2 regions of the Halanaerobium hydrogeniformans genome follow, and region 1 is predicted to be linked to the other one. Evidence: a T-box and tRNA genes for the amino acid it is inferred to sense, from the RefSeq annotation. Region 1 holds a T-box; the other holds one or more tRNA genes.
What was found. A T-box is a leader RNA that pairs with one kind of tRNA and senses whether it is charged. The one in region 1 lies ahead of serS (serine--tRNA ligase), so its partner is inferred to be a tRNA-Ser.

Region 1 (16,355 bases):
ATTCAACAGCCCTTTTGACTGTTTCCCACCAGTATTCTCTTCGCTGTTCTTCCGGTAACCAGCGAGAATATGTTCTATAATAAATAAATTCTCCCAACTCAGTTGGAAATGGATTAGGCTGATGCTTATATTTGCTTAAAAATTCATTGGTTAACAAGGCTCCTTCTTTATCCTTGCTTTTCCTTTGTAATCTTGACTGCTGTCTTTTACTTCTATATAATATATAAGTTTTTGCAGTAGTCACATAAGCTGATTTCATTAATTCTTCTTCAACTAAATCCTGAATCTCCTCAACCTTTGGCACTTTATCTTTACTGTAAAATTCTTTTTTTAGACTGTTTTCTACTTCAACAGCCACCTTCTCCGCATCTTTCTCACCTGCATCTTCTCCAGATTCAATCATCGCTCTGTGAATAGCCGTCTTTATCTTCTCTCTTTTATATTCTACCTCACGACCATCTCTTTTAATTACTGTCATATCAGATTTGCTCAAATTACCAACCTCCTTTAAATTACTAAATGTACCTGAATATTCATTATAGCATAATTTTGCCTATATTTCAGTATGAATACAGAGTAAATTAGTCAATTATACTTACTTAAAGCACATTAGATACAAATAAAGAAATTTAGCTTAGTTTATTAAATTCCATTAACGATGAATCTCTTCTTTTTTGCCCTGATAAACTTCTACCTGTTCCCAGGTCGGCAAACCTTCGATATCTCCTTTAACAGTAATACAAAGAGCACCAACTAAATTTGCTAGCTCCACAGCTTCTTTTATTGACATCTCTCTCAGTAGACCAGTAATAAGTCCAGCAGCAAAAGCATCTCCTGCTCCAATTAAATCTACAATATTACTTACCTTATAGGGATCTACATGTACTATCTGATCACCCTGATAATATAGAGCACCTTTTGCCCCAAGCTTTAATACAACCAGGGAACCCTCGTTCATCATTTCATAAAAAGCTTTAATTATTGCTTCAGGTTCACTGAGTCCAAGCAGGATTTCTCCTTCTTCAATACCCGGCAGAAGCACATCTACCTGAGGAATTATATTAAGCATTACATTTTTCATTTCTTCTACTGTAGACCATAATTTAAAGCGCAAGTTTGGATCAAAAGAAACCCTTAAACCATTTTTTTTAGCATAATTTAAGGCTCTAAAGAAAGCATTCTGAGCTGAATCACTCAAAGCAGGTGTTATACCTGTTAAATGCATATGTCTGGCTTTTTTTATATAACCTTCATCTATATCATCTGGCTCAAGATGACTTGCAGCAGAATTATCTCTATAATAAAAAACCTTTGGTTCTTTAGTCGTATGCATTTCTTTAATTAAAAGACCTGTTCGATGATCACTATCCTTTTTAACTTGCGAAACATCTACTCCCTCTCCTCTAATAAAAAATTCTACATAGTCTCCTAAAGGGTCTTTCCCCAATTTACTTATCCAACCTGATTTAAATCCTAATCTTTTAATACCAATTGCCACATTGGATTCTGCTCCGGCAATATATTTGGAAAAATTATTTAAATATTTAAGTGAACCCACCTCTTTCGGAGCCATAGCTGCCATGGTTTCTCCTATTGTAACTACATCAATCATTTTGAAACCTCCTTAATTTAAATTTTTTTAAAATATCCTAATTTAGAAAAATATTACTTTAAATGAAAATAAGGCTACAAAATAAATGCAGCCTTATTTTCTATCTATATAATTTATTATCTTTTTACCTTTTAACCCTACCTGAAGCATTACCTGCCGCAAGAGTTTCTACCTCTTTAACACTAACATGGTTAAAGTCACCTGGTATTGACTGTTTTAAACAGGAAGCAGCAGCTCCAAATTCAGCAGCATCCTGAAGGTCTTTGCCTGTAACTAGTGAATATATTAAACCTCCAGCAAAAGAGTCTCCGCCTCCAACTCTATCAATAATATGAATATCATATTTAGCTGATTGGACGAAGTTCTCGCCATCAAATAAAATTACCAGCCAACCATTTCTAGAAGCACTGTGGCTAATTCTTAGATGACTACCAACTAATTCGAGATCAAAACGTTCAATTAACTGGCTTGCAACATCTTTGTAACCATCGACATTGAGATCTCCACCTGTAATATCAGAACCACTTTTAATATTAAATACCATTTCGGCATCTTCTTCATTAGCAATTACAACATCGGTATATTCCATTAGACCTTCCATTACCTGGCCTGCTCTTTCACGGCTCCACAGTTTGGCCCTATAGTTTAGGTCACAACTAACCTTGACACCATGCTTTTTAGCAGCTTTAACAGCCTCTAAAGTAACATCTGACATTTGTTCACTTAGAGCAGGGGTTATACCTGTATAGTGAAACCAGTCAACATCAGCAAAAATTTCTTCCCAGTCAAAATCTGCGCTTTCGGCCTCAGCAATAGCTGAATGAGCTCTATCATAGATAACATTAGATGGTCTCTGGCTGGCACCGTTTTCACAATAATAAATACCTAAGCGATCTCCTCCACGAGCAATATAATCGGTATTAACACCAAAGCGACGAACTTCATTTAAGGCAGCCTGCCCGATTGGATTATCTGGTAATTTAGTCACAAAACGTGCATCCAGACCATAATTAGCAAGTGATACAGCAGTATTAGCCTCTCCACCACCATAAATAACATTAAAACTATCTGCCTGAACAAAACGTTCATGAGCAGGTGGTGTTAAACGCAACATAATCTCTCCAAAAGTTACAACTTTCTTAGACATAATATTAAAACCTCCTGATAATTTTTGAAATTTTACTTCATTTCTTCTCTAGCTTCTTTAATCAACCTTACAAATTCTTTAGCAGTTTTTGTAACCTGCTCATAATCTCCAGTTTTTGCACCTTTAGTTAAAGAACTTCCCACACCAACTGCATAACTACCAGCTTTAATCCATTCCTTAACATTATCCAGGTTAACTCCACCTGTAGGCATTAAGGGTGCATGAGGTACCGGGCCTTTAACCGCTTTAATAATTTTTGGACCAAATAATGTTGCCGGGAAAATTTTAACTATATCAGCCCCAGTCTGCATAGCATTTACAACTTCTGTAACAGTCATTGCACCAGGCATAACGGCCTTCTGATAGCGATTACACAAAGCAACGGTTTCCTTATCAAAAGAAGGAGAAACAATATATTCAGCACCAGCTAAAATACAAGCCCGAGCTGTTTCTGCATCAAGCACAGAACCTGCTCCAATTAAAATTTCGTCTCTACTGTATTCATCTGTAAGCTCATCAATTACATCGATTGCACCAGGTACAGTCATGGTGATTTCAATAGCTTTGATTCCACCTTTTTTCACTGCCTCTGTAATTTTTATTGCCTCTTCAGCATTTTCAGCTCTCACAACAGCAACAATTCCACTTTCTTCAACTCTTTTTAAATCATCCCACTTACTCATTTAAAATCCTCCTTTAATCTTTTAGAGATAGTTATAACGAACAACAAAACTTTTTGTTTCTAATAGTAAAACGCAGTTTTATTTTTATCTCATTAACTATATTCTAGACTGACTTCAATACTCCTTCTTTTTTTTGAAAAAAATTTAAAAAAATAAAAATCCCCTTTTACTGCAGTTAAATTTTATCTTTTTAACACTACAGCAAAAGAGGATTGATTAATCTTTTATCTATATTAACTTGTTGATTATATTTTTGCTATTTAATTAGATCTGTTCCCATATATGGTCTTAAAACCTCGGGAACTGTTACACTTCCATCTTCATTTTGATAATTTTCTAAGATAGCTGCTAAAGTCCTACCTATTGCAAGTCCAGAACCATTTAAGGTATGCACAAATTCAGTGCTGGAATCAGGATCTGGTCTATATCTTATTCCTGCTCTTCTGGCCTGAAAATCTTCAAAATTACTGCAGGAAGATATTTCACGATAGGTTTCATAAGCAGGCATCCAGACTTCTAAGTCATAGGTTTTTGCAGAAGAAAATGTTAAATCACCTGTACATAAAGTTACAACTCGATAAGGAAGTCCTAGCTGCTGAAGTATATCTTCTGCATCAGCAGTTATTTTTTCTAATTCCTGATAAGAGTCATCTGGCTTTACGAACTTAACCATTTCTACCTTATTAAATTGATGCTGTCTGATTATTCCTCTGGTATCACGGCCATGTGCACCTGCCTCTGCTCTAAAGCAAGCACTATAGGCACATAAATATTTTGGCAGTTCTTGAGGCTCCATAATCTGATCCCTATACATATTTGTTACAGGTACTTCTGCAGTTGGAATTAAATAATAATCAAGACCTTCAAGTTTGAACATATCTTTTTTAAATTTAGGCAGTTGTCCAGTGCCTGTCATACTATCTGCATTAGCAATAAATGGTGGGAAAACCTCTTCATAATCATGCTCAGCTGTATGATAATCAAGCATGAAATTAACTAAACTTCTCTCTAAACGAGCTGCAGCTCCCTTTAAGAAGGTAAATCTACTTCCAGTAACCTTTGCACCTTTTTCAAAATCAAGTATATCTAAATCCTCACCAATTTCCCAGTGAGCTTTAAAATCGAAATCAAATTCTGGTGGCTCTCCCCAGGTTCTCACTTCTTTATTATCTTCTTCATCACTGCCAACAGGTACAGACTGATGCGGAATATTAGGAATGCTTAACAACACACAATCTAATTTTTCTTCTACCTCTGCAATTTTTTGATCTAATTCTTTGATTCTACTTGATACTTCCTGCATTTCAGAAATAAGCTCAGAAGCATCTTCTCCATTTCTTTTTAATTCACCTATTTTGTCAGAATTAACATTACGTTTATGTTTTAGCTGCTCAGCTTCATAAAGCAGATCACGCCGCTTTTCATCAAATTTTTGAAACTCTGGTATTATAGAATCCATGTTGCGCTTGGCAAAAGATTCTTCTACCAGCTCTGGATTTTCTCTGATAAATCTCATATCTAGCATTTTTATTCCTCCTCTTTATATTCTAAAAATAAAAAAACTCCTCCCTATAAAAAGGGACGAGGATTTCCCGTGGTGCCACCCTAATGACAAATTAACTGCCGCTTAAAAAGTTTTAACGGACTTCTCCGGTTTGGATTACTCAGAAAATTCTTTTCTTCCTTACAACTCCAGGCTGGATTCGAATATTTAGTAGGCTGATTTTCAGCAGCCATCAGCTCTCTGGTTTTTTCTACTAAATATCTACTATTGCCCTTCTAAGTTTTTAGTCTCTGGCTATTTATTTCTTAAATTAATTATATTACAGCAAAATTTTAAATTCAAGTTTATTCTATTACTTCTTTATTCGATTGGTAAAGTGTTGGCAGCATCAGGCATAATATATGCTGGGGGTAATTTACCTAAGTCATTTTCCACTATCTCTAAACCAGCCTCTAAAGTTTTTACAACTCTAATGCTGGTGGTGCTCAGCTGCCTTTGTTCTAATTCGCTTATTAAGATACAGTTTATATCTTCTATTTTTGAAGTAATTAAATAACCTACAAAACGAGCAATTGTAAAGTTTCTGCGTAAAAGCATTTCTCTCTCTAAATTATTTTTGCAGTTCTGGATAATCTCTTTAACTTCTGGATGACCTATGCCTTCTTTGCCCTGACCCATTAAAAGTAAATAACCACCCTTTTTGACGGCTCTAACTGAATTGATAATTGCTTTTGAGATCTGATAAAGATTCATATCCTTGGGGAAACCCCCACAGGAAGCAATTACTAGCTCAGCTTTTTCATCAATCTTTTTAGCAAACAAATCAGTTGTAATCTGACAGCCTTTTTGATGGGCTTTAAATAAACCACCTGCAACTGCTGCTGAAATCCCTCCTCTGCCATCAGGAATAACATTGAAAATAAAATCAACATTATTTATCATTTTGGCAGCTTCTAACATATCCAGATGAACTGGATTATCTGAAAGATTATTGCTGGCAACACTTTTTTTGATTCCTGCTCCCTCTTTTTCGGCCAGAGATAAAGAATGATTTTTCATAATAGATTGATAAGCTGCAGTTCCAGGCAAAAGTGATTTTCTGCCTCCTGAAAATACAGCCAGAGGGTGGAAAACGATCCCGCCAGTTAAAATAACTCGATCATTTTCTAAAATATTTTTATTAACTATAACTTCTGTTCCATAGCTTGTAACTCCTACTTTGACTAGATCTTCTTTTTTAGTTGAGTCATGATCTATAAACTTAAAGTTTTTATATAATTCTTCCCCAATCAATTTTTTGATTTCAGTTTCTGAATGAGGACGGTGAGATCCCCCAGCACAAAGCAGGCTTATATCTTTTGCTTTAATTCCACCCACTTGAAGTTCTTTAATTATAAAGGGAAGAAACTGATCAATTTTCTGCCAGGATCGTGTTAAGTCAGAAATTACAATAACTGCTGTTTCTCCCTCATTTACAATCTCGCTCAGCCTGTTAGATGCAATCGGTTCAGCAAGTGCTTTTTTAGTGATCTCTGCCAAAGAAGATTGATTAATTAAATTAGCCTCAATAATTTTCTTAATTTTAACTTCTTCTATATTAAAATTTAATTTTTTTTTGCCATATTTTAATATAATATCCTGCAATACTTTCATCTCCCATTATTTTTAATGAAAAACTCCTAATTTAATGGAAAATAAACCAGGAGCTTTAAATACATCTTTATTTATTTTAGAGATTTATAGTGATTTCAGCATCCTCTCTGAGTCCAATAATGAATTCATTCCAGAGCTGATTAGCTCTCTGAGAAAGCATTTCTTCTTTTAATTCGTCTTTAATTTCAGCAAATTCTCTGCTACTACCATCACGATAATCAGTAATTTTAATAATATGAAATCCAAATTGAGTTTCTACAGGACTCTCACTTACCTGTCCGACTTCAAGCTCTTTAGCAGCATTCAAGAAAACTGCATCTATACCTCTATCATCAGCTGCAATAAAGCCTAAATCACCACCATTTTCAGCAGTCGGACCAATAGAATGTTCTTTAGCCATTTCGGCAAAGTCTGCTCCAGACTCTATTTGAGTTAGTACTTCTTCTGCTTTATCTGCTTCATTAAACAAAATATGGCTGATTCTGTATTCTGCAGGAATTGCAAATTGAGCTTGATTTTCATTATAAAATTCTTCTACTTCTGCATCACTTATGGTTATTTCTTCAGTAATATCTGTTCTTAATTTTTCTATAAAAAATCTGTCCATATTACTTTCAATAAGCAAAGATTTATATTCATCTAAAGAAGCAAAACCCTCCTGCTGAAGAGCCATTTCTAATTGTTGATCATTGAGATTGTTCTGCTGTTTAATTCCAGCAATCTGCTGATCAATAATTTGATTAATCTCCTGATCACTTACTTCTAAACCTCGATTTTTTGCTTCCTGAACCATCAATTTTGTACTGATTAATTGGTCTAATTTATATCTCATAAATTCCTCAATTAATTCCTGGCCAGATTCTGTCTGTAATAATACTGTTCCAAATTCTTGATTAGATTGCAAAATATCCATTAATATTTCGTTTAAAGCTGCAAATCCCTCTAATTCCTGCCTGGAAATTTCTTCCCCATTAACAACTGCTGCAGGACCTGTCTGATCTAAACTCATTGTATTTTCAATATTTTGTGCCATAGCTGACATTGAAAACACTAAAAAAATAATAGCTGTTAAAACAAAAACCTTCTTAATAAAAATCATCTTAACACTCCCTAATTTTTTAAAATAATTTTTTTAAATATTACTTTATTATATCAAAGATTAATCATTAATGAAACCAATCAATAAATTTATAATCAATTTTTAATGGTATTTCTTCTATTAAATTAAAAATTTTTATATTTAAAACAAAAAAGAAGGCCTTAAGGCCCTCTCTTTTGCATATTATCTTTATTATTTATTAGGAAAATTTTCTTTAAGCATTTTTTAATTTAGGTTTTGTAACCCTTAACATTAATGCAGTTACTAAAGTACCAGCAACTATCGCTACTGCATATAATCCCAGATTAGTTACAACTCCAGGAATCGGTAGGACAAAAATACCACCATGAGGCGCTCTTAAGCCTGCCCCAAATAACATTGATAAAGCACCAGTAACTGCTGAACCAGTCATTATTGAAGGGATTACTCTTAATGGATCAGCTGCGGCAAATGGAATTGCTCCCTCAGTAATAAAGGATATTCCCATAACCCAGGCTGGTTTTCCTGCTTCAATTTCCTGTCTGGTAAATCTATCTTTAAACAATACTGTTGCTAAAGCAAGGCCAAGTGGAGGTGTCATACCTGCCGCCATAATTGCTGCCATTGGAGCAAAAATATTTGATCCCAGCAGACCAACACCAAATGTATAAGCTGCTTTATTTACAGGTCCTCCCATATCAAAAGCCATCATAGCTCCTAAGATTAGACCAAGTAAAGCTGCATTAGCATCTGTCATTCCTTGTAGCCAGCTCTCTAAACCTGTCATTATTGCTTCTACAGGTGGTCCAATCAAATAGATCATTAATAGACCAATTATTAAACTAGCCAGGAAAGGCAATACCAGAATGGGCATTAAACCTTCTAAGTTTTTCGGCAAAGAAATCTTTTCTTTCAAAAACTGAGTTACATAACCGGCTAGAAAACCTGCTATAATACCACCAAGAAAACCTGCTTCTAATTGACTTGCCAGCATACCACCGATCATACCAGGAGCAATACCAGGTCTATCAGCAATGGAGAATGCAATATAACCCGCTAAAATTGGAACCATTAGAGCAAAAGCTGCGTCTCCACCAATCTGCATTAAAGCTGCAGCAAGAGTCCCTGATTCTTCAGCCGCATCAATACCGAAAACAAATGAAATAGCTATTGCCAGTCCACCTGCCACAACAAAAGGTAACATAAATGATACTCCGGTCATTAAATGCTTATAAGCTCCGGTTCTTTTCTGCTTTCTTTTTGCTTTTTCATCGTCAACTTGAGCTTCTAAGCTAACATCTTCTTTAACTTCACCTTTTTCAGCACCTTCTAAAGCATTCTTAATTAAAGTTTCTGCATCATTAATTGCATCTGCTACAGCAACCTCTTCTATATATTTACCAACAAATCTTTCATGACTTACATTTGTATCTGCAGCAATTATTACAGCATCTGCTGCTTTAATATCCTCTTCAGACAATTCGTTTTCAACCCCAACAGAACCCTGGGTTTCAACAGATATTTCTACATTCATTTTTTTAGCTGCTTCTTCTAAAGACTCAGAAGCCATATAAGTATGAGCAATTCCTGTCGGACAGGAAGTTACCGCAACAATTTTTTTCTTTTCACTCATTATAAATCCTCCTTGGTTTTTAACTTCAATCTTTTAGTAATTAAAATAATTACTTGACGAATAATCAATAGAATAAATAGAAAATAGAATAAATAGACCGTTTAAATTAAATTGCTTCTAAAATACCCATTACCTCTTCTGCACTTTCTGCTTCTAAAAGGCTGTCTCTAAAATCATCATGGACCAAATTTCTTGATAGTTGAGCCAATATTTTCAAATGTTCATTATGAGATTCTTCTGGAACAGTGATTAGGAAAAATAAATAACTTGGTTTTTCATCCATTGATCCATAATCAATACCTTCACTTGACCTACCAAATGCTACAGCAGCTTTTTTAACCGCATCACTTTTAACATGAGGAATTGCAACACCTCTACCAACACCTGTTGTTCCTTTTGCTTCTCTTTCCATTGCCTTTTTTACAACTTCTTCTTTGTCACCAACAATGCCATTTTCAACCATGATATCAATCATTTCTTTGATTACCGAATCTTTGTCCTTACTCTGCAGCTCCATCTTAATTAAATCCTGATTAATAAATTCGTTTACTTCCATTATTACACCCCTTTAATTAATAGATTTTCTTTACTTTAATAGTGTTTCTTATTTCATTAAGCTGCTCTTTGGTAACATTTTCTATAGAGCCGCTTTTTACAAATACAGTTGCTAGTGCTGAAGCATAAACTGCTGTCTCTTTTAAAGAAGAATTTTTATCAATTTCTGCTGCCAGTCCAGCAACCATAGTATCACCTGCACCTACGGTTGTTTGCGCTACTTCTACTTCAGGAGTATAAAGTCTGTATGCCTCATCTTTTGAAGCAATAAAAGCACCTTCTGCTCCTAAAGAAATCATCACAATTTTTATACCTTTTTTTAACAAGTATTCAGCTCCCTTTTTAAGGTCAGCATCACTCTCTATATTCGTTGATAGAAGATTTTCTATCTCAGCTAAATTTGGTTTTACTAAATATGGAGCTTTATTAATTGCTTGTTTAAATTCTTCACCTGAACTATCAAGAATCACTTTTGCATCTTGTGTAACAGCTTTTTCTATCAATTCTGCATAAATATCTTTATTTACTCCTTCAGGAAGACTGCCAGAAAGAACTATAGTGTTATCTGCGGTTAAATATTTATCAAGATTTTTTTTGAATGCTTTTATATCTTTTTTTGTTACTCTTCCTGTTTCATTTATTTCAGTTTCTCTATTGCTGTTATTTTCTTTGATTTTAAGGTTCTGGCGGGTATTAATATTTGACCACTGAAAATCAGTTTTTACACCTCTTTTTTCAAGATAATTATTGATTAAATTTCCGTTATCTCCTCCAACTATTGCTAGAGCTGTATTGTCAACTCCTAAAGCACTAAGCACTTCAGATACATTGATACCTTTCCCACCTGCAAGAGCTTTTGCATCTTTTACTCGATTTAATTTTCCCAATTTTAATTTGTCAAGAATTATTATTTTATCTACAGCTGGGTTAAGAGTTACTGTTAAAATCATCTTTTCACCTCCCTGTTAAAATCTTGTTACGTCAAATCTAAGCTTTTATAATTTGAATATTTTTCTCTTTTAAAGCCTTTTCTTTTTCTCTGGCCAATTGATCTGTTATTATAAAATCTATCATATTTAAATCAGCAAATCTGCAAAAATATACTTCTTCCCACTTAGATCTGTCGAAGAGAAAAAAATTTTCAGCTGCAATTGAAACTGCAATTTCTTTTATCTTTGCCTCTTTAGGGTCTGGAGTTGTAGCTCCAGCTTCCAAATTAAATCCATTTACACCAATGAAAGCTTTATCAACCCTTAATTTCTCTAAAAAATCTTCTGCCATTGGACCTATCATTGCCTCAGTTGTTTTTTTGAAACTTCCTCCGACTACTACAAGCTCACAATCTATTTCCGAATCTTTGACCCTCTTTATTATGTGATGGGCATTGCTAACTATGGTTAAATTGTTTTTTCCCTTAAGGTGGTCAATAATATTTCTGGTAGTTGTTCCTGCATCTATATAAATAGTATCTCCATCTTTGATAATTTCTGCTGCTTTTTTACCAATAGCTGCTTTTTCGCTAGCAAAATGGTCTTCTTTTTCCTTATAAGATGGTTCTAATTTGCTGCTTCCACTTAAAATTGCTCCGCCATGAGTTCTTCTTAAAAAACCTTCCTTTTCTAACTCACTTAAATCTCTTCTAATTGTTGCTCGGGAAACATCAAATTCTTCACTTAATTCATTAACACTCGCTCTTTTACTGTTTTCCAAAGTCTTTATTATCTCTTTTCTTCTTTCTTCGGCAAACATAATTAAAACCTCTTTTCGTTAGTGATTGTTTGTTTTTGTTTATGTTCAATTATGATTATATAGTATTGAATTTTCTTTGTCAACATAATTTTCAAAAAATTTGTTAGAAAATCAAAAACGAGCCAGTAAATTAATACTGACCCGTTTTTTAATACGCTTTGTTTTTTTAATTTTTTTTGATTATTTCAGCAGATTCTATAGAAGATAATATTTCTTCCATCGAATTGCCCATTCCTGACTCAACAGCTGCAATAACAGCTCCTTCTACAAATGGGGCATCTGCTAAATGTATTTTTTCTCTGACCTCATCATCAAGCCAATCCAGTACCATATTTACACTCATTACAGCACTACCTAAATCAGCCAGGATGATTAAGCCATCACTTTTATCGATCTCATTAACTGCAGATTCTATTGCATCTGGATTTGTACCAAGATCTCCAGCTTCTGTTCCTCCAACTGCAACAATTTCCACATCACCCTGTTTCATCTGTTCTGCTAATTCTTTAGTTCCCTTAGCAATCTCTACACTGTGGGAAACAAGCAAAATATTAACCATCTACTCACTCCAATCAATTTAAATTAATTAGTCTTTGTATTTATATAATTCATCTACTACTGTTTTAATCATTAAATAACTTGAAGTAGCTCCTGGATCCTGATGGCCGATACTTCTCTCACCTAGATAACTTGCTCTACCTTTTGTAGCCTGCATCGGAATTGTGGCTTTCATACCCTCTTCTGCTTTTGCTTTGCATTTTTGTAAGGCTTCTTCTAAATCATCACCATTCTCTTTGCTTTCTTTGAGTGCATCTACAGCAGGAATTATAGCATCTAACATTGTTTTTTCACCCTGCTCAGCCTTACCTCTTTTTTGAATTCCATCAACAGCAGATTGACCGATTTCTATAAGTGAATCAACTGTAAAATCGGCATCAGGTATTACCTTGCTTATATAAAGGAAAGCAGTTCCATATAGAGGTCCTGAAGCACCTCCAACAGTAGAAATCAAAGTCATTGCTACTGATTTAAGTAATTCTTGATTTGTTTCGAAATTATTACCATTTATTTTTTCTTTAACTTCTTTAAAACCTCTTGCCATATTAATTCCATGGTCACCATCACCTATAGCAGAATCTAATTTTGTTAGATGCTTCTTGTTTTCAATAATTACATCTGCTATTTTATCCAGAATTTCTTTGCTTTTCTCAGTCACAAATAAGTCCTCCTTAAATAACTATCTTGAATAGCTTATTTCATTATATTAATTTCTGTTGGAGCATCTAAAAGTTCTTTCATTTCATCATCAAGTTTAAGAAGTGTTATAGAAAGACCAGCCATTTCTAATGAAGTCATATATTCTCCAACAAATGTTTTATAAATATTAATTCCTTTTTCTTCAAGAATCTGATTGGCTCTTCTATTGGCAACAAACAGTTCCATTAATGGTGTTCCACCCATACCATTAATCATCAATGCTACATCATCACCAGATTGATATGGAATATCTTCAATAACACTACCTAATAGTTCATCAACAATATCATCAGCTTTCATGATTTCAGTTCTTTCTGTTCCTGGTTCACCATGAATACCAATACCTAATTCAATTTCATCTTCATCTAAAGTAAAGGTTGATTCGTCAGCAGAAGGAACACGGCAAGGATATAAAGCCATACCTTTGGTTTTAACATTTTCTATAACTTTTTCTGCAACTTCTTTTACTTCGGCTAAATCTGCGCCAGCTTCTGCTTTTGCACCAGCAATTTTATGAACGAAAATAGTTCCTGCTACACCACGTCTACCTGTGGTATATAAACTATCTTCTACAGCAACATCGTCATCTACAACTACATGGTCTACTTCGATGCCCTCTGCTTCAGCCATTTCAGCTGCCATTTCAAAGTTCATAACATCACCAGTATAGTTTTTAACTACTAAGAGAACACCTTTTCCACCATCTACTGCCTTTATTGCTTCAAAAACAGCATCAGGAGTAGGAGAAGTAAAAACATCACCAGCAATTGCTCCATCTAACATACCTTCACCAACAAATCCAGCATGAGTTGGTTCGTGACCGCTTCCACCACCACTTACTAGAGCAACTTTTTCATTGGGGCTATCTTTTCTAACAACTACATTATAGCCCTCAATCTTGGTCAGCTTATCTGGGGCGGCAAGAACTATACCTTCTACCATTTCCTCTACAACATGATCTGGATTATTAACTAATTTTTTCTTCATAACTAAACTCCTCCTTTTATTATTTTAATTTATTTTTAAAAAATATAAATTTCTCTATTTTTGTCTTGGAAAGTTTAATTAATTCTATTAATGCTCTCTCTTCATCATAGTAATTTTATCATATTAATTTTAAATAATCAAACAATTAAGAACTTATAAAATTATTAAAAATTAACAAATATAGTAATTTATTATAAAGAGAATTTAGCTATGGCAAAATATTAAATACTTCACCATAGCTAAAAACAAACCATCTTTCAAATTTTATCCAATTATAAGGCTATTCTTTAATTAATCTGCTAATGCTGCAACAAGCTCTCTACAATAGGCAGGAATATCTTTTACCACTCTACCCCAGACAATATCACCATCTCTAAAGGCAGCTTCATCTACCCATTCAGCACCTGCGTTTATGCAGTCATCTTTTATACCAAGAGAACCGGTCGCTTTACTGTCAACAATACCTGCTGAAATTCCAACAAGTCCTGCATGACAGATTAATCCTATTATTTTACCGGCATCATGGTTTTTTCTGACCAATTCTACAACATCAGCATCTCTACGGATTTTGTCTGGTGTCCATCCACCTGGAACTAAAACACCATCATAATCATTGTCTAATACTTCACCAGCTGTGTAGTCTGCTGCTTTTTTAAGACAGCCGTGTTTACTTGAGTATTCTACACCTTTTTCAACTCCAACTACATCAACTTCTGCTCCTTCTTCAATCATTCGCATATAGACAACCCAAAATTCTAAGTCTTCATATCCTGGTCCAATGAGCATCGCAATTTTTTTATCTTTTAGTTTCATTCTTTACACCTCAATTTTTTTTGGTAGATCTCTTGTAGCAACAATATCTGCACCTGAATCTAGTATATTTTCTATTATTATCTGTCCTATTTCTATAGGTGCTTCAACTTCTTTTTGACCGATTATTGCCATAGCATCATGAATTATTTCTAAGGGTATCTGTTTGGTTGTTTTAACCGGACAAAGAGGTAATGCTCCATTTTTTACCTTTACGGTTGTAGGTAATATTCTAGTAGGAGCAACAATTTCTTCTTCTGCATAAGTTTTACCCTGTGGACAAGCATGTCCATCAATATTTAAGATTTCATCGCCTTCAAATTCTACGGTTACTTCGCAGCCTTTTGGACAGGCTACACAAGTCAGGGTCTTAGTTTCTTTCATTTATTGTCCCTCCTTTTCTATAATATCCACTCTGATTTCTTTAACATCATCTAAGTCATCTAGAGTTTTTTGTGCTAAAGGAACTGTAATCATTTCTCCGGGCTTAGCAAATGGTTCAGAGAAAGAATATAGTTTTTCTCCATCAGCATATAGATTAATATCTACTGCCATTAAAGGAGTTGAAACCCTCATATAAAGTGGTATTCTATTTCTATCTGAACCATCCAATTCTACAGTATGAGGAATTACATAACTAACATTTTCCCCGGCTTTCATCTTGATTTTAGAATCGGTTCTTTTATATTCACCTTTGACATATTTAGCAGCCCAGTTTCCTGCAATTTGTGACTCCTGGGTTACCCAGTCAACTAAATCATGTACATGTAATACATTACCACAGGCAAATATACCCTCTATATTGGTTTCACGTCCTTCATTTACAAACGGTCCTCCTGTAGTATCATCAAGTACTACATCTGCTTTTTTAGAAAGTTCATTTTCAGGAATTAGGCCAACTGAAAGCAGTAAGGTATCAGCCTTAATAATTTTTGAAGTTTCTGGTTTAGGTTTCATATTTTCATCAACTTCAGTAATTTCAACTGCTTCAAGTCTATCATTACCAATTATTTTTGTAACGGTATGATTAAGCAATAGAGGAATATCGTAGTCTTCTAAACATTGAACTACATTTCTGGTTAGTCCACCGGTATATGGTAGAATTTCACAGACAGCTTTTACGTCTGCTCCCTCTAGTCTCATTCTTCTAGCCATAATTAGTCCAATATCTCCAGAACCAAGTATTACAACTTCTTCACCTGGTACATATCCTTCAATATTTGTAAAGCGTTGGGCTGTACCTGCAGTTAAAACACCCGCTGGTCTTGTTCCAGGAATACCTAAAGCACCAGCTGTTCTTTCTCTACATCCCATAGCAAGTATTACTGCACCAGCTTCAATTTCCAGAAAACCCTCTTCCTGATTCATCGCATAAACTTTTCTATCAGGAGTTACATCTAAAACCATGGTATTCAGTTTAACCTCAATATCTCTTTCTTCTACATCATTTTCGAATCTCTGAGAATATTCAGGTCCGGTTAACTCTTCTTTAAAATAATGGAGGCCGAATCCATTATGAATACACTGTGGTAAAATACCACCAAGCTCAAAGTCACGCTCAAGGATTATTACATCTTCTACTCCATTATCATAAACCTCAGCTGCAGCAGCTAAACCAGCTGGTCCACCACCAATAACAACTACATCTTTTTTTACTTTAAGCATTATCAATCACCTTACTTCCGAG
Region 2 (16,355 bases), 360 kb from region 1:
AAAACGACATTTATTAAATGAAAAAGGTCTTTTGACAGCTGAAAGTGAAGATTTTTTAAAAGACAGCAGAAAAATAGAGCTTAATGAAGAATTATTTAAAGCTGATGCTCTGGTTTTTAAAGATCCTAAATCACAGAGTATTACTTTAAAATCTTCCCTATCCAATGATGAGCTAAAACTTAACTTTGAATCCTTTCCCTATCTGGGTATCTGGTCAAAAGCTGAAGGTGCTCCCTTTATATGTATAGAGCCCTGGTATGGAATAGCTGATTCTGCTGACTCCGAGGGCGATCTAAAAAATAAAGAAGGAATAATTAGACTCAAAAGCGAAGCAGAGTTTTACTGTCAGCACAGTATCGAAATCAAATAAGAATTTAAATAATTTAAAAATGAGGTGTTAAAATGGCTAAAGAAGAGGCAAAAATAAAAATCATAAAAGATGGACCTTATCTTGTCACTGGTGGGATTCCCTTAAAGGAAAAAATAATCGTTGAAGTAGGCAATCATTATGAATATCAGCCTGGAAGAGAGTTACCCCAATCTGAAAGCTATTCCCTCTGCCGCTGTGGTCAGTCAAATAATCCACCTTTTTGTGATGGCTCCCATCATGAGGTCGATTTTGATGGTACAGAAATAGCAGACAAAGTGGATTACCAGGAGCGGTCAGAACATATAGAGGGTGAAGAAGTAGATCTTTTAGATGACCATAGATGTGCACTGGCCAGATTCTGCCACACAGAAAAGGGCAGCACCTGGGAAATGGTAAAAGAATCAGCAGATGAAGAAAAGAAAAAAGAGGCAATTAAATCTGCTGATGAGTGTCCTGCTGGCAGACTAACCGTAATTGATAAAGATGGTGAGTTTTTAGAAAAAGATTATCAACCCCAGATAGAGATCTTACAGGATGGTGAATATGGTTTTGGAGCTGGTATTTATGTAAAAGGAAAGATTTTAGTTGAATCTGCAGATGGAAGCCATTATCAGAGACGCAACAGACTTACCCTTTGCCGCTGTGGTAAGTCCAGAAACAAGCCCTTTTGTGATGGCTGTCATTTAAAATTCAAGTTCAAGGAATAGCAAAAAGAAAAGCTCCCCGTCAGAGATCAAATTCATCTCTTTAACCGGGAGCTTTGAAAATTAGGGGAGAATTTAATTAAAAATTATTATTTACCGAATCTTTGTCTATTTGTTTGTTCACCACGTTGATTAAAACGTCCATTTTCTCCTGCTTCTTGTTTAAGCATTCTTGTTTCCTGTCTCTGTTCTCTGATCTGCAGTTCTTCGTCAGTACATTCTTCTCCATTTTCTCTGTATTGAGCTGTCTCTGTCTGGATGTTCATTCTCTGCTGCATATTCCTGCCCTGATCGGCAGCAAAAATCAAGCTAGTAGAAGTAGCTATAAGGGCCAGAACTATGAGCATCACAAGTACCATCTTTTTCATTTTTCATTCCTCCTTTTGCTGTTCTAAATCAAGTTTAACAATTAAATATGAAGATATTATGAATTTAAAATTATTTTTGTAAAGTAATTTATTTAAATTTTCAAAAAAATAGAATAAAATTAAATGAAGAAGTCAATAAGGAGGTAATATAATGAAAGCAGATAAAATTTCAGCAGTTAAAAAAGCTGAAGGTGCAGGTGCAGAGGTAAATAGACTTTTCCCCAATAGAAGCCGCAGTGATTTTCATGACCCATTTGTTTTGCTTGACGAGTTTTTTGTTGAGCCCCCAAATGAATTTGCTCCCCATGAACACAGGGGATTTGAAGCAATAACCTATATGCTAGAAGGTCATTTTATCCATGAAGATAATTTAGGTAATAAAGCTGAGGTGGGTCCGGGTGGGATTCAGGCTTTTAATGCCGGGAAAAGCATTACCCATTCAGAAAAACCCGGGCCAGAAGGTTTAAGCAGGGGCATACAACTCTGGATCAATCTTCCTCAAAATATGAAAAATTCAGAACCAGGCTATCAAACAATCAAGGCTGATCAGATCGAAGAAGAATCAACATCTGATCTTTTGATCAGGAAGATAGCAGGTCAGGATTCTAAATTAGAACTACAGACAGAAATAGAATACCTTGATATTAAGGTAAAAAATGATACTAAGTTCCATGATAAACTAAAAACAGATCAGGTAGGCGTGGTTTACCTGATTAATGGTAAAATAGAAGGTGAGTATGACCTTGCTGCCAGAGAAGGACTGCTGATCGAAGCTGGAGAAGAGATTTCTCTTGACTTTAAAGAGGGCAGTAGATTGATATTCTTAAAAGGGAAACCTCATCATCAGGCGATAAAATTAAGAGGTTCATTTGTGGAGTAGGTTAATCAAAATAAAGTTGTGAAAAAGGCAGATATTTAAATATATAGGCAGGAAAATTTAATTTTAGCGTGAACTATAATTATATATAATCCCTTCATTTTGAGTTAATATTTTCTAATTGTTTGTTTAATTAATAATGGCTCTGGTGAAGGGATACTTTTGTTTAATTTAGCTTATTTAATTTACATTATTATTAATAACTGATATTATTATGGGTGATATATTAATATATCAACCATAAGGTAAAGAAATTTACCTTATTAAAAATAATTTAAAACAGAAGAAGGAGTTTAATTAATGGATCAAAACATTGTTATAATTGCAGCCAAAAAAAATATAGAGGAAAAAATAGAGTCTCTAGTTTTACAGATGGATAATATTATTGAAGCTAGTTTTTCTTCAGCCGAGCAAGCAGCTGCTTATATTTTAGCCAATCCAGGTAAAGTAGATTTAATAATTTTAAGCAGTTTTTATGAAGATGGAATTTTTTCTTATCAAATCGCAGAAAAGATTAAATCTAAGTATGAGCTGCCGATTATTTTTCTAAATGATGGTGCTCAGAGCTTTAATTCTAAGGCGAAACTTAAAAATGGAGATCTTGTTCTCAGCCTGCCTGAAAATAAAACCGAGCTTGAGATTTTTAAATATAATATAAAAAAGTTTATAAATAATTTTAAAATAAAACAGCAGTGTCAGTTAAAGCAATATTCTCTGGATTCACTCTCAGCTCATATTGCTGTACTTGATCAAAAAGGTGTAATTAAATATACCAATAAGGCCTGGGATGATTTCGGAAGAGAAAATGGTTTAGAGCCGGCCCAGAGCGGGGTCGGGATCAATTATCTTGAGCTGCTGGAAAAGGCTGCTGAAGCTGAAAACAGCTCTGATATTCTAGCAGGATTAAAAAGTGTAATCAATCAAGAAAAAGATCTATTTACCTTTGAATATCCCTGTCATTCCCTGTTTGAAGAAAGATGGTTTAAATTAAGGGCCACTCCTTTTAAAGGTAAGGGAGCCTTTGCAGCAGTTGTTGCTCATGAAAATATCACTCAACGCAAACTGGCGGAAAAAGAACTGGAAGTTTTAAATAAAGAGTATGAAAATATTTTTGAGAATGTTCAAAACAGTATTTTTCTTTTAAATGTAGAAACTGGTGAAAAAATTACTTATCAGCGTTTAAATTCTTTAGAAGAAAATTTAACCGGGATTAAAACCGGTGCTATTAAGGGTAAAACCCCTGTTGAAGCCTTTGGAGAAGATCTGGGCAGTAAAATCGAAAAAAGGTATAGAAAATGTCTGAGAAAAAAAGAAAGCATAGAATATGAAGAAAAGATCGAACTTCCGGGAGGATTAAGGTACTGGCTGACCAAGTTAAATCCAATAATCATAGATGGAAAAGTAGAAAAAATTGTGGGAACTTCACTTGATATAACGGAATCGAAGCAAAAAGAGGCTAAACTTGAGGCCATTTTTAAGGCCAGTCAAAATATATCCTTTATAATCACAGAGGCAACAGATGATAAAAGGGATTCTGTGATCAGAGAGTTCAGTCCAGGTGCAGAAAATATTTTTGGTTACAGTAGAGAGGAAATGATTGATTCTTCTGTTTCTAAGCTGCACAGTAGGGAAGAAACTCGTCAGTTTCCCAATATGCATGCCCTTATCGAAGACGGAAAAAGCTGGAGTGATGAGGTAGTATTAGTTCGCAAAAATGGTGAAAGATTCCCGGCTTTGTTTACTGTTTTTCCTCTGGGTGATTATGCAGATAAAAAGCTTTTAACCTTGGGAGTAACTGTCGATATTTCTGAGCGTAAAGAGGTTGAAGAAAAGCTTAAAAAAAGCAAAAAGTTGTATCAGGGTTTAATCGAATCACAAAATGATTTAATCGTTCGGGTTGATAGTGAAAACAGATTTAACTATGTTAATGATGCCTACTGTGAATTATTCGGCAAAAACAGGAAGGAACTTATCGGTAGTAAATTTACTCCCTTAGTTCACGAAGATGATTTAGAAAGCACCTTAGAAGCGATGAAAGATCTCAACAAACCTCCTTATAGGGCTTATATGGAACAACGGGCGATGACAGTTGACGGTTGGCGCTGGATTTCCTGGGAGGATAATGCGATTTTAAATGAAATGGGAGAGATCACAGAAATACAGGGTGTAGGAAGAGATATCACCGAACTTAAAGAAACAGAAAAGGCACTTAAAGAAAGCCAGAGAAAACTAGAACAGTTAATAGCCCAGACCACAGCTGTTATTTACTCCTATCAGATAGTTGATGGTGAACTTGAAATAACCTATCTCAATGAAAATGTAGAGAACATTCTGGGTTTTAAACCTGAAGATTTTATCGGTGAAGAAGAATTTCATTTGAGCTGTGTTCATCCTGAAGATAGAGAAATATTAAAAGAAAAAATCGAAAAAACCACGATCAAAGATATTTCAATTGATGAATACCGCTTTAAGGATAAACAAGGTAATTACTACTGGTTATATGATCAGCAGAAAGTTATAAGCAGAAAAGGTGGAGTGATCAAGGTTATCGGTTCCTGGCTTGATTATACAGCTGAACACGAAAAACACAAAGAAAAAATAGATAAACTGCTTTATAAAGATGTTTTAACTGGGCTCAATAATAGAAAATATTTTGAAGAAAATGAGATTATTAAAGTAATAGATCAGAAAAATAATTTACCCTTGAGTGTTATTAAAGCGGATATTAATGGACTAAAGCTGATTAATGACAGTTATGGTGATGAGCTTGGTGATCAATATTTGATCAAAGCAACTCAAATTTTGGAAGAATCGGTTCCTGAGCAGGCTGTTATGGCCCGCTGGGGTGGAGATGAATTTTTAATTCTGCTTCCCAAAACAGATAAAGTTGAAGTGCAAGCAATAATGAATGAAATCAGAACTAAAATGGACCGTTCTTTCATCAAAGATATCCCCATTTCGATGGGGCTAGGTACCGCAACTAAGTTTGATATTGGTCAGGAGATGGAGACAGTTTTAACCGAAGCCGATGATCTGATGTATCAAAATAAATTGCTGGAAAAAAGAAGCGCAAAAAGCAAGATCGTGGAAAGTATAATTAATGCCCTTGCAGCTAAAAGTGATGAGACCAAAGACCATGCTGTTCGAATGAGTAAAAATGCGCGTGAGCTTGGCAGGAGACTTGGGCTTGATAATTCAGAATTGGATAAACTTTCTCTGCTGGCAAAACTGCATGATATAGGTAAGACCACTATTTCTGAGGAGATCTTAACAAAGCCGGGTAAACTGAATCAAAAAGAATGGGAAATAATGAAAACCCATCCCAAAATGGGCTTTAAGATCGCCAGTGCTTCTAGTGAATTTGCTGTAGTAGCTGAAGAGATATTATCACATCATGAGCGCTGGGATGGCAGTGGTTATCCCAGGGGTTTAAAAGGGGAAGAGATTCCTTATCTGGCAAGGATCATCTCAATAATCGATGCCTATGATGTTATGACAAATGAGCGGCCTTATACTAAGGCCATAAATGAAATAGATGCATTGGCTGAAGTAAAACGCTGTGCAGGCAGCCAATTTGATCCACAGATTGCTGAAGAATTTATTGCTATGCTTTCAGGTGAGTGAAGAAAAAATTAATAATAATTCAAGAGGGGTATTGTTGTAGCTGATAAGTATTTTAATGGAATTGGCGGCAGTGATACCCCTCTGTCGATTCAATAATTCAGGGAAGAAATGAAAGAATAATCGACTTTTTTAAATTTCCAGTTTTAAATCAGTCCAGGTTGATCAAAACACAGCTTTCAACAATAGTTATCTTATTATTTTTAGCAAAGTCTCTTATTTGAGAGCTCCTTGTTCCCGGCTGCAGCCAGACATAATTAATACCTTCAGTTTTGATGTTTTCCATTACTTTAATTCCAATTCTAGGATTAACAACCATATCCACAACATCTATTTCTACAGGGACTGAAGCCAGGTCAGGGTAACATTGATCTCCATCAATAGTTTCGAGATTTGGATTGACAGGATAAACATTGTAATTGTGATTTTTAAGTTTTTTATATATTTTATAGCCAAATTTATTTTTCTTGTCTGTAGCACCCACCACAGCCCAGTTCTTCATTTCTAAAGTCTTTTCTCTATCATTCATTTGCTTTCCCCCCTTAGTAAAAAATTAAATTTCTTGATCTTAAGCTAATTATACTTAATTAAAGATATTATTTCAATCTCTAGCATTTTTAGTGAGAATATTTCATCAATTAAAAGGATAAATCTTTTTGCTGGAGAATTATTAAATAGAGAGCTTTTTAAATAGCTGTCTGGATCTTTGAATTCTGTTCTCGGCAAGAAAAATTAAAAGGGGCGATTTGCCATGGATATTAGTCCTCTCAGCAAAAAAAATATTAGACAGCTTAATAGAGGGAGCCTTTTTATTTGATAAAGCAAAAAACATAATTTATTTAAACAAAAATGCGGTAAGAATTACCGGCTATAATCTGGCGGAACTGCAGAAACTAGAGGATTTTTATGAACTCATAAAAGATCCAGCTGTTAAAGAAGATATTTGCTGCCATCTGGGCCAGGAAGATTATTATGGGATAGTTTCCATCAGAGATAAATTTGCCTCTGAAAAATTTGTAGAGATCAAGTTTTGTTTTTTAGAAAACAGACTTTATTTGATCACCATGGTTGATATCACCTTTAGAATAAAAAAAGAGGCTGAACTAAAAAATATAGAAAACAAGTTCAGGCTTGCCGTAAAGGGAGCAAAAATAGGGGTATGGGAGTGGGAAGAGCAAAAGGGTTATTCACTTTTAAATCCTGAAGATATGAATTTTTTCCATTTTCGCGCTGGTTTTCAGAAATTGGATGAAAAGCTGCTTTTGAAAAATATCTATTTTGATGATAGAAAAAGGGTTGCAGCAGAAATCGATAAAATAGTTAATCAAAACAAAGATTATTTAGAAGTTGAATACCGGGTTAAGAGTAAAAATGGCGATTGGAAGTGGATCAGAAATCTGGCCCGGGTCTATGAAAGAGGAGAAGATAACAAAGCCCTTAAAATCATTGGGATTTATTTAGATATTGATGAACAAAAAAAGATCGAACGCAAGATTACCGAACTATCTTTAAAAGATGAACTAACAGGGCTCTACAACAGAAGGTTTTTTAATGAAGAGATCGCGAGGTTGAAAAACTCACGAGATTATCCTATTACAATTTTAGTTGGTGATATTGATGATCTTAAACAGATCAATGACAGCTGTGGTCACAATGCAGGTGATGATTATATTAAACTGACAGCTAAAATATTAAAAAATAATCTCAGGGCAGCTGACATAGTTGCCAGGATAGGTGGGGACGAATTTGCTGTAATCCTCCCCAAAACAAACTGGGCTATTGCTGAAGAAATCTGTGAGCGGATCAAAAATGAATATAAGCAGATTAACCACTGTAGTGATTCAGAAAAAGAATTCAGCATTTCACTGGGTATTGCTACAATCAACAGCAGTGCAGAAGATATTGAAGATTGTTTTAATAGGGCAGACAAAAGGATGTATAAAAATAAACTGCAGAAAAAATTTAATAAAAGATTCGATATTTAAATTAAAAAATGCTCCCTCCAGGCTCAAGCTGAGCCGGATAGGAGCACTGTTTTTTTAAAACTATATTATATTCCTCTTTTTCTTAGTCTTTTGATCCTTTCTTCTGTTGGGGGGTGGGTACTAAAGAGCTTTGCCATCCCTTCACTGGAGAGAGGATTCATAATAAACATGTGGGCAGCAGCCTCATTAACCTGCATTGGACTCCTTTGGGAATAACGCTGCATTTTTTCGAGAGCACTTGCAAGGCCTTCAGGATTTCCAGAGATCTGACCACCTTTTTGATCGGCATAATATTCTCGTGAACGAGAAATAGCCATTTTAATCATTATCGCGGCAAGGGGAGCAAAAATAATTGCTAAGAGCTGTACCAGCCCACTACCTTTACCACGTCTGCGGCCAAAAATCATTCTATAACGTCCCATTCTGGCTAGAAAAGCTAGCGCACCTGCCATCGTTGCAGCCATCGTCTGGATTAAAGTATCACGATTTTTAACATGAGCCAATTCGTGGGCTATTACCCCTTCTAACTCTTCTTCATTGAGTAGATTTAAGATACCTTCTGTAACTGCAACTGCAGCATGAGAAGGATTTCTACCTGTTGCAAAAGCATTTGGCTGTTGTGAAGGAGTAAGATAAATATCAGGCATAGGAATATTGGCATTTCTACTTAACTTCCTCACTATTTTATAAACTTGAGGAGCTTGATCCTCACTTAAAGGTTGCGATTTCGTCATTTTAATAGCAATTTTATCACTTTTCCAGTAGCTGATAAAGTTGATCACCATGGCAAAAACAAAAGCCATAATAAGGCCATCCTCACCAGCAATTAAACCTCCTAAGAAAAGGAAGATAAGGGTTAAAGAAAACATCAGTAAAAATGTTTTTATACGGTGCATAATAAAACCTCCTTTTAAATCTAATTTATTTAAATTATCATGAATTTCCATTAATTCTAAATCAATATATTTCTACCTAATATAATTTTAACTTAAAAATGCTAATAATACAAATTAGAATCTGATTAAAAAAAGCCTAAAAGTTCTATCATTTGCCTTGATTTTTTGCTATAATTACTATAGTTAGGCTTAAAATAACTGAAATTTTAGTTTTTAATTTAAAGAGGGAGGATATATATGACAGAAAAATTAAAAGTTGGTGTAATTGGGGTCGGCAGTATGGGAGAACATCATGTTAGAAATTATCTCTCATTAAAACATTTATGTGAATTTATAGGTATTTATGATAATGATCAGAAAAGAGTAGAAGGGATTGCTCAAAGCTATGGAGTAAAAAGTTATGGTGATCTGGAAACTCTATTTGCTGAGGTTGATATTATAAATATTGCTACTCCAACTTCTACCCATTACGATATTGCAATGGCGGCTTTAGAAAGAAATGTTCATGTTTTAATAGAAAAACCGATTACAGCTGAGATTGCAGAAGCTGAAGAAATTATAAAAAAGGCTGAACAAAAAGGTCTGGTAGTTCAGGTTGGTCATATTGAGAGATTTAATCCGGCGGTACTGGCCTTACCAGAGGTCTTAAAAGATAAAAAAGTAATAGCTCTTGATAGCAAAAGGCTGGGTCCCTATGATCCCCGTATAAGTGATACCGATGTTATTCAGGATTTAATGATTCATGACATAGATGTAGTCAATTCTATCGTTTCCGGTCCAATTTCTGATATTGAAGCTTATGGAAAAATAACTCATTCTGATGGATTGATCGATTATGCTGTAGCAAATATGGTGATGAGCAATGGTGCGGTTGCCACCCTAACGGCAAGTAGAATAACTCAAAAAAAGGTGAGAGAGTTGACGATCACAACCGAAGACTCATATATTGAGCTGGATTATCTACAGAGAAAAATTCTGGTGACAAAGAAGAGAGAATTGCTCGGTGGCAAGAAAAAACAGCCTAAAACAGAGCTGGAAGAAATAATAGTTGAAGAAAAAGAACCACTTAAAAGCCAGCTGAAACATTTTATTAATTCAATAAAAAATGGAACACGACCTCTGATAGATGCAAATGATGCTCTGGAAGCACTAAGTTTAACTAAAAAAATTCAAAAAAGAATCTATAGTAAAGGAAGGAAGTAGAGATATATGATATCAATCGCCCAACCTCTGGTTAATAAAAAAGAAAAAGAACTGGTTTTAGAAGTAATGGACAGTGGAATGTTAGCTTCTGGTTCATATGTGAATAATTTCTCCAAAAACTTTGCCGATTTTATCGGTTGTGATTATGGAGCTGCAGTTTCGAGTGGAACAACAGCCTTACATACAGCATTACTTGCCGCAGGTATTGGTGAAGGAGATAAGGTGATAACAACACCTTTTACCTTTATTGCCAGCTCAAATTCTATACTTTATACAGGAGCAGAACCTGTTTTTGTCGACATAAAAGAAGATAGTTATAACATAGATCCCGAAAAAATAGAGGCTGCCCTGAAAAAAGATCCAGATATTAAAGCTCTGCTGATAGTTCACCTCTTCGGTTTAAGCTGTGATATGGACAAAATAATGGAGCTGGTAGAAAAATATGATCTGATTTTAATAGAAGATTGTGCACAGGCCCATGGAGCGGAGTTTGATGGTAAAAAAGTCGGTAGTTTTGGTGATCTTTCAACCTTTAGCTTTTATCCAACCAAAAATATGACAACTGGTGAAGGTGGAATAGTATTAACAAATCAGGAAGAATTACATCAGAAGGCTGCCAAAATAATTAATCATGGTCAGTCAAAAAAATACAGCCATGATATTCTGGGTTATAACTTCAGGATGACAAATCTGGCTGCAGCAATAGGTTTAGCTCAGCTAGAAAAGTTAGCAGCTTTTAACCAGAAAAGAATAGAGAATGGAGAATTTTTTAATCAAAACTTAGCAGATCTCGATTGGCTGACAATACCATCTAAAGCAGCTAATAAAAAACATGTTTACCATCAGTACACATTAAGAGTAAAAGATCGGGCTGATTTTGCCAGCTACTTAAGTGAAAATGGGGTAGGTAACAGTATTCACTATCCTTCTGCAGTTACCCAACAGCCCTATTATAAAAAGCTTGGTTATGGAGAACTCAGTTTTGAAGTCACAGAAAAAGTAGCAGCAGAAATCATCTCAATACCTGTCCATCCTGCTTTAAGTAATGAAGAACTTCAGAAAATTGTAGATCTAATCAAAGCCTATAAATAGATTAACTCTCAACAGTAAAAATTCTGATTTTAGAGCTTAAATGACACAAAAATTATAAAAAAAAGCAAAAATATCACAAATTTCGACTTTTTAGCTATATTTTTAGCTTTAAATATGTTATAATAATTCTACAGCTAAATAATTAATAATAATAATAGATTAAAGCAAAATAATTTAATTAAAGATATTAAAAATTAAACAGGGTAATTTCAGATTATAATTCAGAGGATTTAAGTAATTTGGAAAAAGCCCTGTTTTTTATTTATCAACTTTGTGAAAAATGTCTTAAATTGGAATTGTGATTAAAAAATGGAGGGAATACAAAAATGGAGGGGATACAAATGGATTTTAAATTAAAAAAAGTTGATGAGATCAGCAGAGAATTGTCTGAGTTTGCTGAAGTGTTGGTTAAAATGAGTGAAAAATCCGAATTTAATAAAATGACAGAAGATTGTTCAAATTATTCTCTCGATCAAAAGCTGGATAAAATTGAGGCAGACTTAGAAGTATTACGGACAAGAATCATGTATGATGAAATTCTAAAAAAAGTTAATACACTTAATATAGAGCATTTAAAAAAACAGTATCAGAAATTGAATAGATACCATTAGTGGACCTCACCACCCAAATAAATAGACAATTTAACTCCACCCAATACATAGCTTGGATGGAGTTTTTTGACAGTTTTAGATAAATTTAAAAAGCTAAAATTAGGCAAAAAAATAACAAGGTTCTGACGAATCTTTCTCAACTTCTTGTTCGTAGTGTAGCATTTTTTACTTTTCTTATTCTTTCTTTTTGCTTTAATTTAGTCCTCCTTTACTATTTTTGATTTCCTTAAGATTTATTACTAAAGAAAGCTATACCTTAGTAATATTCTTTTGGTCATCTCCAATAGTAAATTCATAGGCTTTGATCTTACGCCTAAATCTTAGCAAATTTACTTAAATAAGAATTTCAAAATACTGCTTTCGAACAATCCGTTTTAGGACTTCCTCAGAACCTTGTAACTACATTATAGTGCCAAACTGACTAAAAGTCAATTCTTTAAAATGAGCATATGATTAAACTAACTCGGTAATTTGTCGAATTACTAACTTATACTCTAAATATTTGCAAAATTTAAAATCTTTAACGGGGGAGGTACTATGAACTTTAAAGCCGGTTTTGAAAAATTTCGTGGTTTTGGCTATTATTTTTTGCTTGCAGTTCTTTTATTTGCTGTAATGTTCCTTTATTTTTATCTCTATGGAGATGGCGGTCGAAGTGCGAACAGCCTTTCTTATGGTGATCAGGTAGAATTAGCCGAAGTTGAGATCAGAGAATCCGAACTTGAAGGGTTGATCTATGCTCGAAGATCGATTAGGGATTATCAGGCTGAAGAAATATCTTTTAATAATATTTCCAAACTGCTCTGGTCTACAGTCGGAACTACCGTTGATGGTATCAGTGGGCCGACCAGGGCTGCTCCTTCTGCCGGGGCAACAGATGCAGTAGAAATTTTTCTTGCTGTAAAAGATGTAGAGGACATAGATGCCGGGATTTACCATTATCAGCCGGCAGAAAATACTTTGCTGGAAGTTAGCTCAGAAGCTAAATCAGCTGAGCTGGAAGCTGCTGCCCTAAATCAATCTGCTGTTGGTGATGGAGGGGCGGTCATTATTATCACAGCTGTTTTTGAGAGGACTATAAGGCGTTATGGAGAAAGAGGAGAGCGCTATGTTCATATGGAAGCTGGCCATGCTGCCCAGAATCTGCTTTTGATGGCAGAAAATTTAGGTCTGGGTAGTGTTGTGATAGGAGCTTTTGATGAAAATGAAGTTAGATCTATTCTGGGTAGTGAAAATCATGAGCCACTGCTTTTGCTGCCCATTGGAGTGCTTGAAAATTAGTTTTTTTCTTAAATGAAAAAAGCACTTGCAAAATGCAAAATCAGCTGTTATAATGGTTTGTGTTGCAGGAAAAATTGAATCAAAAAATACAGGAGACATTCTATGAACTTTGATCAGAAATATATGCAGATGGCCCTGGCTGAAGCCAGGAAAGCTTATCAAAGGGCAGAAGTTCCAATCGGTGCAGTTGTGGTTTGTGATGATCGAGTAGTTGGTCGCGGGTTTAATCTCCGGGAGCAAACTCAAGATCCAACTTCTCATGCCGAAATTATTGCCCTTAAAGAGGCTGCCAAAGAACAGGCTAGCTGGCGCTTGGAAGACTGCCAGCTTTATGTAACTCTAGAACCCTGTCCGATGTGTGCAGGAGCTATTTTGCAGTCAAGGATAAAAAGGCTTGTTTATGCAGCAGCTGATCCTAAAGCAGGAGCTGTTAAAAGTCTTTATCAACTGCTGGGTGATGATCGTTTTAATCATCAGGTAGAAGTTGTATCTGGAGTTATGGAAGCAGAAGCCGCTCAGCTATTAAAAGATTTTTTCCGTGAGTTAAGATAACGGAAGGATGGGTGAGTCTGGCTGAAACCGCTCGACTCGAAATCGAGTAGGCATGATATGCCTCGGGGGTTCAAATCCCTCTCCTTCCGCCAAAAGGCAGTTCGTTTCTGAGAATTCATAGAATTATAAATAAACTTAAAATGTGGAGACTTAGAATTGGAGTGATAGTACTTAATTTTTCATCCAACTTCCAACTTCTAATCTCTAAATTCTAACTTCCAAACTGGAGAGGTGTCCGAGTCTGGCTTAAGGGGCCCGCCTGGAAAGCGGGTGTAGGCTTTCACCTACCGAGGGTTCGAATCCCTCCCTCTCCGCCATTAAAATTTTATAGATTTTTAAAGTTTGGCCGCACTAAATGGGGTGTTAGCGGTGCCCTGTAACCTGCAAACCGCTACAGCAGGATTGATGCCTCATTGAGGGTTTTCTCTTTCAGGGTCTGGCCCTGTTAAGTAGTGTTGACAATTGGGTCTCGCGCAATGAAGTCTTATGAACTCCGTCAGGTCCGGGAGGAAGCAGCGGTAAGTAAGTCGCTTCATGTGCCGCGAGGGTGCCTGGTTCGAGCCAACTGCCAGGGTAACGCCTGGGAGGGGGAACTCGATTTGAGGTGTGCGGCCATCTTTTTCTAACACCCGGAATAGGGTGTTTTTGTTATATAATAATAATTTAGGGGTGAATTAAATGTCCTTTCTCTCTCTTTACAGAAAATATCGGCCGGAAGATTTTACAGATTTGATCGGTCAGGATCATGTGGTCCAGACCTTAAAAAATGCCTTAAAAAATGATAGGGTGGCCCATGCTTACCTCTTTGCCGGACCTCGCGGTACAGGTAAGACTTCTACTGCCAAGGTTTTTGCTAAAGCCTTAAATTGTGCAGATCCAGCAGCTGATTTAGAACCCTGTGGAGAGTGTAATTCCTGTCAGAGGATCAGCAGTGGTAGTTCACTTGATGTAATCGAAATTGATGCTGCTTCTAACAGGGGTATTGATGAGATAAGGGAGTTAAGAGAAAAGGTTAAATTTTATCCAGGAGAAGGACAGTATAAGGTATATATAATCGATGAAGTACATATGTTAACAACAGGAGCTTTTAATGCCCTTTTAAAAACTCTTGAAGAACCACCTGATAGTGTTGTTTTTATCCTGGCAACTACAGAACCTCATAAGGTTATTACGACCATTATGTCCAGATGTCAGCGCTTTGATTTTACTTTACTGAGCCTGGGAGATATAAAAATGAGGTTAAAATATATAGCTGAGCAGGAAGGTTATGAGATAGATGCAGCAGCTCTCGATATATTAGCCCGCAGTGCTCGAGGTGGTATGAGGGATGGAATAAGCCTTTTAGATCAGGCAATATCTTTTAGTGATGGTCAGCTTGCCGCTGAAGAAATCGCCCGGATGCTGGGCAGGGTTAATAAGGATAAATTAAAAGAATTTTTACTTTATTTAAGCAAAAATCAGAGTCAAAAAGCTCTGCAGTTATTGGATAAACAGCTTGAGGCTGGTTTAGGTATAGAAAGATTTAGTGATGAACTGGTAGCTTACTGTAGAGAACTGCTTTTAATAAAAGAGTGTGGGGTTAACTCAGGTATTTTAGAGTACTCCCAGAGTTATTTAGAAGAGCTGGCAGATGCTGCCGCCAATTTAAGCACAACTCGGATCACCAATATTATAGATGAGTTTGCTAAATTGAAGCAAAAACTGCGTTCCAGTGCAAGCCCCCGTTTACAATTGGAGATAAGTGTTATAAAATTAAGTAGTAAGCAGAGTGCAGAATCTTCTCTTGAGGCCAGACTTTCTCAGCTGGAATTTAAATTAAATGATCTGCTGCAAAAAGGAAGTATAGCTGTCAACAAAGAAGTTCAAAAGCCAGTTCAGCCAGAAGTTGAAAACAGAGCTAAAAAATCAAGCAGCAAGCAAGCAGAAACTCAAGCAGAAAGCACTCAAAATAAAAAAGCTGCTCAACCTGAGCAAAAAAAGGCTGTACCAGCTCAAAAGGAAGCTAATTCTGCCGAAGGAGATCTCAGCCTGGAAAAAGTAAAAAATTACTGGGCAAAGCTTTTAAGTGAAATTAGAAAACGCGATATTTCAGTTCAGGCTTTATTAAGAGAAGCTGAACCAACTGCTGTTGAAGGCAAAAAGATCATCATCGTGTTTCCAGAAGACAAAAAATTTCACTTTAAGGGAGCAAGGTCAAATCAGTCCCTGATCTCTAATGTTATCGGCAGTCTTTTAAATCAATATGTTGAATTAGAATTTATACTTGGTGATTATAAAAAAAAATCGCTAAATGAGCAAAAAAGCAGTCAAAGTAGAAGTGATAAAGCAGCTGGAGAAAATACTAACTTTCAAAGTTCTACTTCAGCCAAAAAAAGCTCTCAAAGAGATAAAAATCAGAGTTTTGGCATAAAAGAAATTGCCAGAATATTTTCTGGAGAGATAATTGAAGTTGATGAAACAATTTTAGAAAAAAAAGGAGGCAACTAAAATGGATATGAAAAAATTAATGAAACAGGCACAGCAAATGCAGACAAAGATGGCTAAGATGCAGGAAGAACTTGAAGAAAAAACTTTAGAATCAACTGCCGGTGGTGGAGCCGTTAAAGTTGTTGTTAATGGTAAGCAGGAATTAGTAGATTTACAGATCGATCCTGATGCTGTAGATCCAGATGATGTAGAAATGCTGGAAGACCTTATTTTAGCAGCTGTTAACCAGGCAATGCGTGAGATGCAAGAAATGGTAAATGAAGAAATGGGTAAGGTAACTGGTGGGATGAATCTACCAGGGATGCCGT

Region 2: it encodes a tRNA-Ser, which carries the amino acid that the T-box ahead of serS (serine--tRNA ligase) is inferred to sense. The anticodon was not compared.

What each region holds. Positions count from the first base shown of each region.
Region 1 is NC_014654.1:19,426-35,780, reverse strand. It holds gene nrdJ (ribonucleoside-triphosphate reductase, adenosylcobalamin-dependent) at 1-493, opposite strand, end outside; gene HALSA_RS00165 (sugar kinase) at 653-1,612, opposite strand; gene HALSA_RS00160 (sugar kinase) at 1,737-2,759, opposite strand; gene HALSA_RS00155 (bifunctional 2-keto-4-hydroxyglutarate aldolase/2-keto-3-deoxy-6-phosphogluconate aldolase) at 2,792-3,442, opposite strand; gene serS (serine--tRNA ligase) at 3,699-4,967, opposite strand; T-box leader at 5,017-5,233, opposite strand; gene HALSA_RS00145 (nickel-dependent lactate racemase family protein) at 5,307-6,599, opposite strand; gene HALSA_RS00140 (peptidyl-prolyl cis-trans isomerase) at 6,676-7,698, opposite strand; gene HALSA_RS00135 (PTS fructose transporter subunit IIC) at 7,913-9,310, opposite strand; gene HALSA_RS00130 (PTS sugar transporter subunit IIA) at 9,417-9,866, opposite strand; gene pfkB (1-phosphofructokinase) at 9,883-10,815, opposite strand; gene HALSA_RS00120 (DeoR/GlpR family DNA-binding transcription regulator) at 10,853-11,614, opposite strand; gene dhaM (dihydroxyacetone kinase phosphoryl donor subunit DhaM) at 11,781-12,173, opposite strand; gene dhaL (dihydroxyacetone kinase subunit DhaL) at 12,201-12,830, opposite strand; gene dhaK (dihydroxyacetone kinase subunit DhaK) at 12,866-13,858, opposite strand; gene HALSA_RS00100 (type 1 glutamine amidotransferase domain-containing protein) at 14,150-14,671, opposite strand; gene HALSA_RS00095 (DUF1667 domain-containing protein) at 14,675-15,052, opposite strand; gene HALSA_RS00090 (NAD(P)/FAD-dependent oxidoreductase) at 15,053-16,333, opposite strand; gene HALSA_RS00085 (NAD(P)/FAD-dependent oxidoreductase) at 16,326-16,355, opposite strand, start outside.
Region 2 is NC_014654.1:382,143-398,497, forward strand. It holds gene HALSA_RS01650 (aldose 1-epimerase family protein) at 1-370, shown strand, start outside; gene HALSA_RS01655 (CDGSH iron-sulfur domain-containing protein) at 403-1,077, shown strand; gene HALSA_RS01660 (hypothetical protein) at 1,164-1,442, opposite strand; gene HALSA_RS01665 (pirin family protein) at 1,594-2,322, shown strand; gene HALSA_RS12315 (PAS domain S-box protein) at 2,620-5,943, shown strand; gene HALSA_RS01675 (CoA-binding protein) at 6,092-6,469, opposite strand; gene HALSA_RS01680 (sensor domain-containing diguanylate cyclase) at 6,687-7,925, shown strand; gene htpX (zinc metalloprotease HtpX) at 7,991-8,821, opposite strand; gene HALSA_RS01690 (Gfo/Idh/MocA family protein) at 9,059-10,024, shown strand; gene HALSA_RS01695 (DegT/DnrJ/EryC1/StrS family aminotransferase) at 10,031-11,116, shown strand; gene HALSA_RS01700 (hypothetical protein) at 11,458-11,727, shown strand; gene HALSA_RS01705 (SagB/ThcOx family dehydrogenase) at 12,265-13,008, shown strand; gene tadA (tRNA adenosine(34) deaminase TadA) at 13,111-13,560, shown strand; tRNA gene HALSA_RS01715 (tRNA-Ser) at 13,562-13,652, shown strand; tRNA gene HALSA_RS01720 (tRNA-Ser) at 13,786-13,877, shown strand; RNA gene ffs (signal recognition particle sRNA large type) at 13,907-14,172, shown strand; gene dnaX (DNA polymerase III subunit gamma/tau) at 14,239-16,047, shown strand; gene HALSA_RS01730 (YbaB/EbfC family nucleoid-associated protein) at 16,049-16,355, shown strand, end outside.